Regions from separate parts of the Paenibacillus sp. HGF5 genome, predicted to be linked through region 3. Evidence: a T-box and tRNA genes for the amino acid it is inferred to sense, from the RefSeq annotation. Region 3 holds a T-box; the other regions hold tRNA genes.
What was found. A T-box is a leader RNA that pairs with one kind of tRNA and senses whether it is charged. The one in region 3 lies ahead of leuS (leucine--tRNA ligase), so its partner is inferred to be a tRNA-Leu.

Region 1: it has a tRNA-Leu gene. The T-box ahead of leuS (leucine--tRNA ligase) is inferred to sense a tRNA for this amino acid. The anticodon was not compared.
Region 2: it has a tRNA-Leu gene. The T-box ahead of leuS (leucine--tRNA ligase) is inferred to sense a tRNA for this amino acid. The anticodon was not compared.
Region 4: it has a tRNA-Leu gene. The T-box ahead of leuS (leucine--tRNA ligase) is inferred to sense a tRNA for this amino acid. The anticodon was not compared.

Annotation. Positions count from the first base shown of each region.
Region 1 is NZ_AEXS01000017.1:79,188-82,683, forward strand. Features, by position in the region: gene HMPREF9412_RS02210 (AI-2E family transporter) at 1-430, shown strand, start outside; gene HMPREF9412_RS02215 (hypothetical protein) at 506-901, opposite strand; gene HMPREF9412_RS02220 (uracil-DNA glycosylase) at 921-1,607, opposite strand; tRNA gene HMPREF9412_RS02225 (tRNA-Leu) at 1,808-1,893, opposite strand; gene HMPREF9412_RS02230 (polysaccharide deacetylase family protein) at 2,290-3,060, shown strand; gene HMPREF9412_RS02235 (TetR/AcrR family transcriptional regulator) at 3,251-3,496, shown strand, end outside.
Region 2 is NZ_AEXS01000151.1:31,455-34,950, forward strand. Features, by position in the region: gene HMPREF9412_RS24175 (FixH family protein) at 1-294, shown strand, start outside; gene HMPREF9412_RS24180 (thiol-disulfide oxidoreductase DCC family protein) at 306-731, opposite strand; gene HMPREF9412_RS24185 (hypothetical protein) at 818-1,093, opposite strand; gene HMPREF9412_RS24190 (zinc ribbon domain-containing protein) at 1,183-1,425, opposite strand; gene HMPREF9412_RS24195 (organic hydroperoxide resistance protein) at 1,556-1,975, opposite strand; tRNA gene HMPREF9412_RS24200 (tRNA-Leu) at 2,162-2,244, opposite strand; gene HMPREF9412_RS24205 (helix-turn-helix domain-containing protein) at 2,348-2,713, opposite strand; gene HMPREF9412_RS24210 (PAS domain-containing protein) at 2,891-3,496, shown strand, end outside.
Region 3 is NZ_AEXS01000003.1:310-3,805, forward strand. Features, by position in the region: partial or broken gene leuS (leucine--tRNA ligase) at 1-1,603, opposite strand, end outside; T-box leader at 1,693-1,953, opposite strand; gene HMPREF9412_RS00330 (AraC family transcriptional regulator) at 1,994-2,875, opposite strand; gene HMPREF9412_RS00335 (Gfo/Idh/MocA family protein) at 2,961-3,496, opposite strand, start outside.
Region 4 is NZ_AEXS01000159.1:8,644-12,139, reverse strand. Features, by position in the region: gene HMPREF9412_RS25955 (hypothetical protein) at 1-122, shown strand, start outside; gene HMPREF9412_RS25950 (hypothetical protein) at 241-459, shown strand; gene HMPREF9412_RS25945 (carboxymuconolactone decarboxylase family protein) at 529-858, shown strand; gene HMPREF9412_RS25940 (hypothetical protein) at 927-1,367, opposite strand; tRNA gene HMPREF9412_RS25935 (tRNA-Leu) at 1,546-1,629, shown strand; gene HMPREF9412_RS25930 (DUF6944 family repetitive protein) at 1,779-2,093, shown strand; gene HMPREF9412_RS25925 (divergent polysaccharide deacetylase family protein) at 2,314-3,195, shown strand; gene HMPREF9412_RS25920 (methyl-accepting chemotaxis protein) at 3,374-3,496, opposite strand, start outside.

The DNA.
Region 1 (3,496 bases), on a different contig from region 3:
TATCGGCAAAGTGATCCTGAATCTTATACTTAGCGTCATGATCTATATCGGATTTTTGATCATCGGACTGCCCTATTCCCTGCTCTTGACGGTGATTTCCTTCTTCTTGAATTTCATTCCGTACATCGGTGCGCTGCTGGCGACCATTCCAGTCGTCATCATCGGATTTATCGAATCGCCCTCCATCGCGATATGGTCCGTCGTGGTCATTGTCATCGCCCAGCAGATTCAAGATAATATCCTGACGCCCGTCATCTACGGGAAACAGCTGGATATTCACCCGCTGACTACGGTTGTCCTCATTCTTGTAGGCGGCGACTTCTTCGGACTGCTCGGCATCCTGCTGGCCATTCCGGCCTACATGATCATCAAAATTATCGCGGTGCGAATTTACGAGCTGTTCCTCGCCGAAAAAGTAGAGGACGCATGATGGCGCCTCACAGCAAAAAAGGATGTCCCCGCCAACTTTGCGATGGCTAGTGGGACATCCTTTATTTTAAAAGAATCACGCATTGCCGCGCAGGGACCGAACCACGAAATCATGCTCGTCCTTACGCAATATCGTGCCATTCGACAGTGTGACGGTATCCTCATCGTGAGATGTCAGGATGGCCTGGGAAGACACCAGCTGGTTGCCCCTCCATACCATGACGCAGGATCCAAAATAAACGGCATTATCGAATTGAATGGTATGACTCACGATATAACCGATGGAGTTCAGGGCCGGATAGGAGTTCCTCGGCATAATTCTATGAATGGCTCGAAACGGAATGATAAGCTCGCCCGGGCCTAGAACCACTTTTTCCTGAACGGGATCCCACCCTTTCAGCACACCTTCAACCGTGCTTTTCGCCCCGTCTAGACGCTGAATGACAACATGACTACCAATCCAATGCTTCATGAAGGTCACCTCTCGCGGATTATTCATCTCCATCGTCCGGCGTGTTCGGGATGTCCCACTTCACCGGATCCATACCCTCTTGCATTAAAAAAGCATTCGATGCTGAAAATGGACGGCTGCCGAAGAATCCTTTGTGCGCTGCAAACGGGCTCGGATGACTAGACTCAAGCACCTTGTGACGGCTTCGGTCTATGAAGGAACCTTTCTTCTGTGCATAACTGCCCCATAATATAAACACTATGGGCCTTTCACGTTCATTCAGTTTCGCGATGACCTTATCGGTGAAGGTCTCCCACCCGATGCCTTTATGCGAGTTCGGCTCGCCCTCGCGAACCGTCAGCACGGCATTGAGCAGCAGAACTCCCTGGTCCGCCCATGATTGCAAGGATCCATGATTCGGGGCCGAAATCCCCAGATCCGATGAAAGCTCCTTATGTATATTGCGTAAAGACGGAGGAATCGCAACCCCGGGCGAGACGGAGAAACTCAGTCCCTGCGCCTGCCGGCGACCGTGATAAGGGTCTTGCCCCAAAATAACGACCTTCGTCGATTGGTACGATGTTTGCTGCAGAGCCCGAAATATATCTTCCTTAGGAGGATACACCGTACTGCGCCGGTACTCTTCTTCCACCCGTTCCAACAAAGCTTGAAAATAAGGCTTATCCACTTCTCCCTGCAGGATAAGGTCCCAATCATTGTTAAACATCCGCATGTCTCCTCTCCCTTCTCCTCACGCAGGTCAGCATGGAATCATAAAAGAAATGCGATCACTTTAATCGGGACGCGGCATCTTCCGCTTAGGTCTGCAGGAACAACGCCCGCTGATGAATTTGCGTCGATTTAAAAAATAAGCCGGCACCCATACAGGGGCCGACTTATTTTGCATCATACCAGACGCTGTTATAATGCCGAGGACGGGGGTCGAACCCGTACGGTAGTCACCTACCGCAGGATTTTAAGTCCTGTGCGTCTGCCAATTCCGCCACCCCGGCATATTGTATCCGCGCATGTTCCTAGCGTCGTTCACGTTCACTTGAAAAGCCCGAAGGTACGCGTGGAATTCGCAATATTTTGCGAGATCATCCCGAAATCTAGGTGTGCACATTTCGTCTTAGCGACAAAATCGATAATACCATGTACAACCATATGATGTCAATATATGAAACTCATAATTTTTCGCATCACCCCGGGCCAAGCATTCATCTCGATGAACTAGCGCCATCGCTCTGCTTGTAGGTACTGACAGCAAATCAAGGGGCTCCTTCGCAATCGGCGCGCGTGCTTTCCCCTTCCTATAGAATAATTTCTCGGTTACCGTGCATCCTAAATGAAGCTCGCGTGCTTACATGCGGAGACTAGAACAACAGAAGAAAAGGAAACCCATCGACATGAAAAAACGAACATGCTCAGCCTTCTCATTGCTTGCCCTTGCGCTGATTCTTGGTTATCCCGGCCATGTGCATGCGGAGCACGCGCCTTCCGCCTCCAAAGGCAGAGATTATTATGAGGAGCGCGGCGAGATCGTGTGGGAAGTGCCCACGCAGAACAAGGTGATCGCCCTCACTTTTGACGACGGCCCGGACGAGCATAATACCGTTCAAATTCTGGATCTGTTAAGGCGGTATGACGCTAAAGCCACCTTCTTCGTTGTAGGCAGCCGGGTGGAGAAACATCCCGACATCGTTGCACGGGAGCTGCAGGAAGGACATGAAATCGGCAACCACTCCTATACGCATCCGCCCTTTCACAATATTAACGTCACGAAGTTATCAAGTGAACTGAATCAAACGCAGGATGCGATCTATCAAGCCACCGGCATGAAGACCGTACTGTTCCGCCCGCCCGGGGGCAGCTATAATGAAGCCATTGTGAGGACGAGCAAGGATTTGGGCATGCTGACCGTATTGTGGTCATGGCACCAGGATACCCTCGACTGGCGAAAGCCCGGCGTCAACCGCATCGTCCGAAAGGTTCTGGATAACGCCCGTAACGGCGACATCGTACTTATGCACGATTTTGTACCCAGCAGTACGCAGACGGTTGAAGCCCTGAAGGTGATTTTGCCGGAGCTGCAAAAAAGGGGTTATTCATTTGTTACCGTATCCGAGCTGATGTCCTACCATGAGAAATCACGCAAGTTCATCGAAGTCAACCATTAATAAGCCGTTCGCATGTAAGACAATGACCGCTGCCTTTTGGAGGTAACGGTTATTTTTTTAGGCAGGCTTCGATCCCGGAGCGCCGGATAGAATTTTCACTTGAATATTTTAAACCCATTTGTTAAGATACAGAACGAACGTTCAGTATATACAATTTTGACGATAGCCTAGGGGATAAGGGGGTGCATGCGTGAACAAAAAACAACAACAAACCGAAGATACCAAGCGACGCATTGCCGAAGCCGCCAAGGCGCTATTTATGCAGAAGGGATACAAATCAACGTCGATCGAGGAAATCGTCGAAGCCACCGGCAGCAGCAAAGGGAATATCTATTATCACTTTAAAAGCAAGGAAGGGCTGTTTCTGTATTTGATCGAGGAATGGGACCTCGAGTGGGAACAGAAATGGAGCAGTAAGGAGCAGCAATACACCACA
Region 2 (3,496 bases), on a different contig from region 3:
GACGGAAAAAGAGTGCCCGGTGCGGATTTTGTCCACTACGAGCTGTGGAGCCATGACGGTTCCCTACGGGATCCCATGACGGATGCGGTCGAGGTGGGCGATGGCGTGTATACGGTGACCAAAACCTTCGATAAAGAGGGGCTGTATTTCATCAAGCTGCACAGCGGAAACAACGGCTCCATCATCATTCCCCAGAAACCGTTCGCCGTCGGCAAACTGTCCGAGGCCGAGCTTGCCTACCTGGAGGCGGGAACTCCGACATTCCAAGAAGGCACGGCAGAGCATCATCATTAAAACACGCGGAATCAGGATAAAAACCGGCGCCGAATGTCCGGCGTCGGGACCATGCATTCACTGGATTGCCCGAACCACCGGTAACGGTTCTTCGCCACCCAGCGGTACACCAGGTTCCGTAAGAAAGGGGGAATCAGGATCAGGACATACGACAGCGGCCAAGGAAAACGAAGACGCCGCGCAATCCGAAGAGCTCCCGTCGATCTGGTGTAATATCTCCCCTGTTCAATCAGCACCATCGTCTCCGGCGAATCTCCATCGAGTCCTCCCTGCCTCAACAGCTCCTGACCGATATCGGATTGCAGCGAAGCGAACCGGAAAACACCCGCGGGATCTCGCTTGATAATGAATTGAGTCAGCCCCTGGCACAAATGGCACACGCCATCAATCAGCACAATTGCATATTCCTCATGATTTTCGGTTGCACGATCCTTCATATTTTCTTCGCTCCCTTCACACCATAAAAAAAAGAAAAAACGCAGGAGCCCTCTCCTACGCTTGATCAAGTACGCTTATTGGTTTATTACTCAGCAGCTTTGTTCAGCCACTCGCCGTCTCTCATCTGCTGGTCGAATTCGTTCGAGAATTTCTCCATGCATTTGCATATGAAATCCTTACGACAAACCGGGCAAGGTACTTTCCCAAGTCGGCTAAGCGCAGTCAGTTTCCATTCCGGGAAGCGGTTATAGAATACGCGAATATCCGTTCCGTCAGCCGTGTGGATAATGAATTCGTATAGCCCTTCCTTTTCATTGCTTCCAGCTGTGGTCACATTTGCAATCTGCGGTCTGTATGGCATGTTCATCACCCGTTTATTTTATTTAAATTCCTTATGACTGGTTTGTACTTTCTGGTACTTAGTCATATTAAAGAATTTTAGGGGTGATGTCAACCGAAGAACACATCCAGGATCGAGCCCAGCTGCCCCCTCTTTTTACCTTCCAATATATCCGGGTTGAAGACTTCCACATATCCGCAGTTCGTACAGGAAACAAATAGGAAATGATTGTGCTGAATATCAAACATTTTGCTCAAGCCTGCCCCCGACATCGAGACCTCTTTCGTCTCGCAGTGGTTCCCTCCACATTTGCTGCATACAAACCGTTCCTCTATCATTTGTTCTATTCGCATTCCAAGCGCCCCTTTCAAGCATAGCTTTAACTGAAGTACGGCGTATCATGTAAAAAGTTTCATATTGAGCGTCTTTAGCCGACAAAAAAGGATGACCCCCATTTTAGAGAGCCATCCGAATCCTCCATCGTCAGCTTACGCTTAACTCCACGTCGATGTTGCCCCGGGTTGCTTTGGAATACGGGCAAAACGCGTGCGCTTTCTTCGCGAGATCCTCCGCCTGGCTTCGTTCGATGCCCGGCATTTCGATCTTCAGCTTCACTGCCAGCTTAAAGCCGTCAGCGCCTTCGTCTTTTCCGATCGACACCTGGGAGTGGATCACGACATCCTTCAGCTCGACGCCCTCCTTGCGGGCGATGTTGGCCAGGGCGCTTTCATAGCAGGCCCCATAACCGGCCGCGAACAGCTGCTCCGGATTGGTTCCGTCTCCACCCGGACCTCCGAGCTCCTTCGGCATGCTTAATTTGTGGTTGAGAACGCCATCGGTAGATTCTACGGAGCCTTCCCGCCCTCCAATGACTTTGACATCTGCTGTGTATAATGGTTTCATGCTCGTTCATCTCCTTCATGCCCTATTATGGTCTCTACATGTACTCTTTAAACTTTCAGCGCAAATTGAAACGATAAACACGGCAATTCGCCATAGTTGCAGCATTTTCACGGCACGCGATGGACATAACAAAAAAGCCGTTTATCAATGGGATTTCCATTTGATAAACGACTTCTTTATGAAGTATGCGGTAGAGAGGACTCGAACCTCCACGGGTATACACCCACTACCCCCTCAAGATAGCGTGTCTGCCATTCCACCACTACCGCATGTATAAGGGATGTTCTGCAGCGAACATTCCCTATTATACTGCCCCTTTAGGTAAAAGTAAAGCGCCAAAATCTGGGCTTTAGAATTGGCCGTTTGCATCAGCTAGCTCTTATCGCCCCGCTTATCCTTCCGATAGGCCGAAAACTCGATGTATTCGCGGATAAACTCCTTCTCATGCTCAGCCAGACCGGACATTAAGGCAGGATCCAATGATTCCGGATCCACTTCATACTCCCCGCGGGCTTCCTTGACACGGTTGGTTGGACTGCCCTTGCCAATAATGAGCCAATCTAGGCTGACGGAAAAAAATGCTGCGATCTCAATCAATTTATTCGTGCTCGGCGTTGTTTTTCCCCTCTTCCAGTCACCAAAATTTCCTGTGCTGATCCCGAGGGTTTCACAAAACGCCTTCTTGGTCATACCCCGGCTTTCTATGAGATGTTCGATTCGTTGGTAAATAGACTGCATCAAACAACCGCCTTCCTATTTCTCTTTGAAAGAAAATATCTTATGTACGTATTTTTATCTTGCACAATGACTTAATTACGTGTATAATCAATATATATTGCCTAAATTATACCATAGTACTCATGGATCGTCGTATCTTTTACTCATGAGTCTATTTCCATACGAGGAGCGAGTAATTTGCCCTACGATACCATGACCACATCCTGGAATAATGCGGTTCACTCCTTGAATAAGGGGCTGATGGTCATTACTCCGGATGGCATCATAGACAAAATCAACGATCCGCTCATTACCATGGCCGAAAGATACGGTGTCCCGCCTGACTTCAGGTGGCATGGGGCATCTTTTTTTGATATGACTTCCCAGCATCTTGGTTCTGTATTCGATCATTTTTCCCATGAGCTGGATATACCCTCCGTAAGGGAAGTTATACTGGGTAAGCTGCCTGATTATTCTTTTGAATATGCCGTGGAATGGAATGAACGGCAGAACTGGGTTCTGTGCGAGGTGCTGCCGCTGATGATGAACAAGGACAGCCGCGTCCACGGAGCCATGATATCATTCACGGATATTACAAAGTTCAAGCACAAGGAACTGCTGCTGGAACAAGCGCTGGCTCACAGCTTCCCTCTTCCAGGACATATCCCAATCTGTGCCGTATGCAAATATGTTCGCCATGCGGATGAATGGGAGCCTGTGGAGAGCTATTTGGAGAGCCGTCTCCCCATTGAGTTTACCCATGATATTTGTCCGGATTGCATTCGCAGATTATACCCGAAATAT
Region 3 (3,496 bases):
ACAGGTCAACCGGCAGCCATTCCTTCTGCTTCTCCTTGGAGCACAGTTCATCATGGTTATCCGGATCGATGTAACGCAGGTAGTACCAGCAGCTGCCGGCCCATTGCGGCATCGTATTGGTTTCGCGGCGGGCTTTCATACCCGTTTCGGGATCAACCGTTTCCACCCACTCCGTCACGTTGGCCAGCGGCGATTCGCCGGTGCCGGACGGTTTAATCTGATCCACATCCGGCAGAAGCAATGGAAGCTGATCTTCCGGCACGGTTTTCATCGTTCCGTCTTCCAGATGCAGAATCGGAATCGGCTCGCCCCAATAGCGTTGACGGCTGAACAGCCAGTCGCGCAGACGGTAGGTCACCTTCTTCTTGCCCTTGCCCTCTTTCTCCAGCCATTCATTCATCGCCTGAATAGCCTCTTCATTATCCAGCCCGTTCAGGAAGCCGGAATTCACGTGCGCGCCGCTGCCGGTATATACTTCCTCCTCGACGTTTCCGCCTTGAACGACTTCAATGATCGGAAGACCGAATTGCTTCGCAAACTCCCAGTCCCGGCTGTCATGTCCCGGAACCGCCATAATGGCCCCCGTGCCGTAGCCGGCAAGCACGTAATCCGCGATCCAGATCGGCACCTTGGCGCCGTTGACCGGGTTGATGGCATACGCACCCGTGAATACGCCGGTTTTATCCTTGGCCAGATCCGTCCGCTCCAGGTCGCTTTTACGTGCTGCCTGATCCTGATAAGCCTTCACCGCATCGCGCTGATCGGCTGTCGCAATTTTGTCCACGAGGTCATGCTCCGGTGCCAGGACGCAGTAGCTTGCCCCGAACAGCGTATCCGGGCGAGTGGTGAACACCTCCAGATGACCATCATACCCTTCGATGTCAAACCGGACCTCGGCGCCCGTGGATTTGCCGATCCAGTTGCGCTGCATATCCTTCAGGCTTTCGCTCCAGTCCAGCTCGTCCAGATCCTCCAGCAGGCGATCCGCATATTCGGTAATGCGCAGGATCCATTGGCGCATCGGCTTGCGTACGACCGGATGGCCTCCGCGTTCGCTCTTGCCGTCGATGACCTCTTCGTTCGCCAGCACGGTGCCGAGCGCTTCGCACCAGTTTACCGGAACCTCGGCCACATAGGCCAAGCCGCGTTTATAGAGCTGGATAAAGATCCACTGCGTCCATTTGTAATATTCCGGATCGGTGGTGCTGATCTCGCGGTCCCAATCATACGAGAACCCGAGGGATTTGATCTGGCGGCGGAACGTATCGATATTCAGCACGGTGAACTCACGAGGATGTTTGCCCGTGTCCATCGCATACTGCTCTGCCGGCAGGCCGAAGGCGTCCCATCCCATCGGATGAAGAACGTTGTATCCGCGCATCCGCTTGTAGCGGGACACGATGTCCGTTGCCGTGTATCCCTCCGGGTGTCCTACGTGCAGGCCTGCGCCCGATGGGTACGGAAACATATCCAGCGCGTAAAATTTCGGTTTGGATGAGGCATCTTCCGTTTTAAAGGTTTTGTTCTCATCCCAGTATTGCTGCCACTTCGGTTCGATGGCCTGCGGCTGGTAGCCGTGGCCGGTTGGTTGATTGTCCGTCATACTTCATTGCTCCTCCTTCGCAGTCGAGAGGCAAGGCCTGCGCCATTGCCCAAAAAAACAAAAAAACCTCATCATCCATAGCGTTGATCGCTAGGGACGAGAGGTTTGATTCCCGTGGTACCACCCTAGTTAGCCAAAGGCATGCTTTGCCTTTCGCTCCCTTTGCATCCTTATCGCGGATAAGACGACGATGCTTCATCGGCCGATGCTGCCGGAATACAGCCCTCCGACGGCCGGGTTAACACCATTGCTCCGAGGCGAGTTCATCCCTATCGTCAACCGGTTTTCACCAGACACCGGCTCTCTGCATGATCGAAATTGGAACGATTGATCCTCATCATCGCGTTCATATTACCGTTTTAATGTGGCTATTATACCCAAAAAGCGCGGTCAAGTCAACGAAAGCTCTTCTCCGCTTCTGCGGTAATATTCCGGCGTCGTCCCGACCATGGCCTTGAACATCCGGCTGAAATGGGCCAAATGCTTGAAACCGGACGCCTGGCTGATCTCCGTTATGCTCAGATGGGGGTGGAGCCTAAGCATGATTTTTGCCTGGTTGATCCGCCGGTGATACACATATTTGAACACCGTCGTTCCGGTCACTTCCTTGAATAAGGAGGATAAGTAGTGCTTCGTGATATGCATGTCGCGGGCGATTCCCTCCAGCGTCAGATCCAGCATATAATTTTCCTCGACAAACGAGACGACATGCTGGACATGCCGCTCCTTCTCCGAGATCGCGTCGTGATCCTGCACGGCCGCCTGGCACCAATCGGCGATGACGTACATCATCTCCTGGATTCGAAGGGTCATCCGCTCCTGGCGAAACCTGGCCGTGGAGGACGACAGGCGGTGTATGTCGGCCAGCATCCCTTCGAATTCTTCCCGGTTCTCCCCCGTCAACGTCATGCGGTGATTCCGCAGCGTTTCGAAGGGGTCCAGCAATATCGATTTGGCCGTCTCCGAAAGCCCCTTGCAGATCCAGGCCGGATCAAAATGCAGAATGCTCCTTACATATCTGGAATCGGGTTCAACATTCGGACAGTGCAGCGTAAGCCCGTTCATCAGGAGCAGATCCCCCGGTTTCAGGGTAAACACGGAATCGCCTATCAAATACGTGCAGCGTCCCTCATGGAAATAATAGATTTCATAAAAAGCATGCGAGTGAAACTGCCCTCCCGACAGCGGCTGTTCATTGTAATAGGTCAGATCGAACGGCGCTTGAAGCTGCATGCGGTCAAAGCCTGGCATCATATCGACAGATGAGGTCATTTTAGAGAATCGTCCCTTTAGCGATTTTGGAGTTGTCTAACCCCCAACCCTCAACGTAACGGGGTTTTCTCTATTATAAATCATTTTACGGAATGCGCACGGCTTCATTTTGGGCAATCACGCACAATTCTCCGGCCTTGAAGGCATGCTCCTGGGACATGGCATGTTCCGTGCGTTCCAGGCAGTCCAGAATAAGCTCCCCGAAAAACGGATAGCCCACTTTCCCCTGAAGTTCCATATGAAACTCTCCTTCGCCGTTAACCAAGTACAGATGATCCCCCTGCGGATGCCTTGCGATATCGATGTATTTGCGAAGCTCGATGTATCCTTCCGTTCCCAGAATAAAGGTTCTGCCATCGCCCCAAGTGCCAAGTCCTCCGGGCGTCAGCCAATCGACGCGGAAATAATTGGTGGCTCCATTGTCTCCCACCAGCGTTGCATCTCCAAAATCCTCCAGCTCGGGGTATTCCGGATTCGCATAATTGCCCACCTTGCTGCTGATCACCTTGGCATCGCGGCATCCCGCATAAAACAAAAATTGTTCGATCTGGTGGGAGCCGATGTCACACAGGATGCCCCCGTACTGTTGATGACGGAAAAACCAGTCCGGGCGGGAGGACG
Region 4 (3,496 bases), on a different contig from region 3:
TCGAATGGAAGGAACAGTTTACGCCTCAGCAGGTCGAATATATCGAGAAGCGCGTCATGTCTTCCACCGTGCTGGATTATTGGTACGAGAAGAATGACAGCATCGAGCCGGCTCAGCGTTAATGGGTATATAGAACATCTCTTAATCGGGATGTTTGTCGATATCGCAACGCATTCAAAAGACCTAAATGATCTCATTTAGGTCTTTTTTTGCACAGTAAGTGATGAAGGAGGAATGGCGATGATCAGCGATGAAAGACTCAATGAGCTGCGGCTCTCCGGCGAACTGGTCCGGGTTGTGCGGGATGGGCTGGAGACCAATGATATTATAGGGTTCGTCGTAGCCTGGGACCCGGAGCAGGTTATCATCCGCCGCAGAAACCGGCGGGTCGTTAAACTGGATCGGCGCTACAGCTACCAGCTCAAAAAAGAGCCAAGAGTCAGCCCGGTCGAAGAATAAGCATAGATCTCGAATTCGTCGGACAACTTAACCTCGGAACTATTTTTTCGGGAAGAGGTGCTTTTGGTTATGGAAATGTCCAATGACAAGGTCTCGGCATACAAAAATGAAATTCAGAATTTGAAGCAGAGCATGCCGGACATGGCAGAAGCGTATCATCAGTTCACCGGCGTTTGCTTTCAGGATGGCGAGCTGGATGCGAGAACGAAGCAGCTGATCGCGCTGGGGATCGGATTGTTTGCCAACAATGAGCTGTGTACCTTCTACCATATGGAGGAGGCCCGTGCCAAGGGAGCCTCGGATGCTCAGATCATGGAGGCCGTAGCCGTGGCGTCTGCCGCCAGCGCGGGACATGCTCTCTCGCAGGGACTGACCCGCGTGCAGCATAACCTTCATTGATGTGTATGATAAAAATAACCGTCTCCCCCGCAGCGCTTGTTCAGTCGGGGAGGCGGTTATTCTTTCGTTTAAGGCACAGCGATGCTAGCGCGCGAAAGTAAAGCAGCGGCAGGAGGTTGGGCTTGCTCGGTGGACTCGCTCTCAGGCGGAACGAGCCCGAGATAGGCTCGCATGCGATCCATCATCTCCTCACGGAAGGATGGCCATAGAATGTTCATCGACCCAATGTATCCCCGACAGGCATATCGTGCCTGAATCCCGTCCTGGCTTTGCCCGATGTCATAAACCTTGATCGCCCGCTTGGTGAATTCCTGCTTCACCTCACGAAGGAGCACTGCGGCACGTTTGGCGCCGTTTCCCACAACCTCTACGTACAACTGAGGGGTTTTGAAAACCCCGCTCTCCTGTATGATACGGCAATCCCGCTCAAACACCTTATGAATGAACATCAGCAGCAGGTAACTCTTGATCAATGCCCGTTCTTCCGTTGTAACAGCCTGTATGGCCATCAACATCACCGCCTTTATATAGAAAATGGATATTGAATGAGAACTTATGTTCTTATTTTAACCGAAAACAAGGTTTTTAATCAAGTTCAAAAAAAGTGTTGACTCGATTTATTTAGCGTGATATTATATATCTTGTCGCCGCTGATAAGAGCTTGGCTCGAAGGTGGACAACATACATGCGGTCGTGGCGGAATTGGCAGACGCGCACGGTTCAGGTCCGTGTGGGCTTACCCCCGTGGAGGTTCGAGTCCTCTCGACCGCATCTAATGAGAAAGCTCGTAAACTGTTCTTGCAGTTTGCGAGCTTTTTTGCTTTGGGATTCTCTGGGACAGGATGAATGACTTAAACAAATACGAAGCATTCGCGTATTATATTAAATATTGATATGAATAGTTGAAAGAAGGGATTGCCTTGCCAGCCAAGTCATGGAGTCTCCAAGAACAGCTTGCCGCCTATGCTTGGCTGCAAGCATTGGGAACGAATATCGCCGCTCTGGGTCAAACGAAAATGCTGTCCAAAAGAAAGAAGCAGGAGGATGAAGGACAAAGGCTCTCCATCCTAGGGAACGCGATGCAATCGATCGCCAATGCGGCTCAGGCCGAAATTACCGCGGAGCTGCGCGGCACGGCAACGAATAAGAAAGCCAACGATCTTACGGTGGCCGGCAATCTTCTGCAATCCGTCGGAAATGCGCTGCAGGTGATTGCTGGAGCGGAGGATTCCTGATTAAACCTCCTTTTGGCTTTCGAACGAATCTGAGACGCAACTGAAAAAATACGAACAAGACGTTTTCCCAGCGACCCGGAAGCGTCTTGTTTTAATTTCTTGTGCCGGCCCCCATGCGGAATACAATCATTTATGCCTGTAATTACATATTTGAATAGCTTTTCTCAAACAATACGGTTAGGTAAGGCTATCATGATGATGAGTGGAAAGGGGCGTAACAATGCGGAAAAGATATAGAAAATCGATGATCTTGCTGTGTTTGGTATGGGGGATCTTGAGCGGAGCACAGATCGGGTACGGGGCGGGGGTGGTTAATGCTGCTGATTCGTTCAACCATGATACCCGAAACGTGCACGAAGAATCCGGTCACGGCAGATCCGCGCAGGAAAAGAAGCCGAATAAGCTGGCCGTCATTATCGATGATTTTGGCAATGATCAGAAAGGGACCGAGGAAATGCTCAATCTGCCTGTCAAAATCACGGTAGCCGTGATGCCGTTCTTGCCGACGAGCAAGAAAGATGCCGAGGCCGCGCACCAGCAAGGGCATGACGTCATTATTCATATGCCCATGGAGCCTAAGCAGGGCCGGTCTTCCTGGCTTGGACCGGGTGCTATCTTAAGTTCGCTCACCGATGAGGAAATTCGTAAACGCATGGAGGAGGCAATCGATTCGGTTCCTTATGCCGTTGGGATTAATAATCACATGGGCTCCAAGGTTACCGGGGATGAACGGGTCATGTCCATCGTGCTCGACGTTTGTAGGGAGAGAGGGCTGTTTTTCGTCGACAGCAAAACGAATTACTACAGCGTGGTCGGCAAACTGGCAGCATCGATGGGAATGCCGTCCATCGCCAACGATATCTTCCTGGATGACGTTCATACCGTACAGCATGTGAGCAAGCAGCTGCAGACCGCGGCGCAGCATGCGGTAGAGAGAACTTCCTGCATTGCAATCGGCCATGTTGGCGTATATGGAATCCGAACGGCAGAGGCGCTGAAAGGCACGATCCCGGAACTGCAAAAAAAAGTGGAGTTCGTCGGGATCAGCGATCTCGTCAGGGAGCACTCAAGCTGGCGGCCTGATCCGCTGCGCTCGTATTAGATCTTCCTTGAGCACCCGAAACAGGTCCGGAATCGAGTGACGAGACCGGTGGAAGGTTCAACCGTTAAGATCAGCCGAGACCGGGTTTGAATATAAAACGAACGGCCTTCCGCGCAAGAGTCCCGGTGATTCCGAGTTTCATGCTTGGAAGGCTGTTTATATGCTGCGCTCCTCCGTTTTATCGGATGCGGGCTTCGGTGAGTTTGAATTGACCTACCAGCTGCTGCATCGATTTCGCTATGGCTTCGACATTGCCTGAGGTGTACCTTACGCTTTCGATTTCCTGCGACAGCTCCTGCAC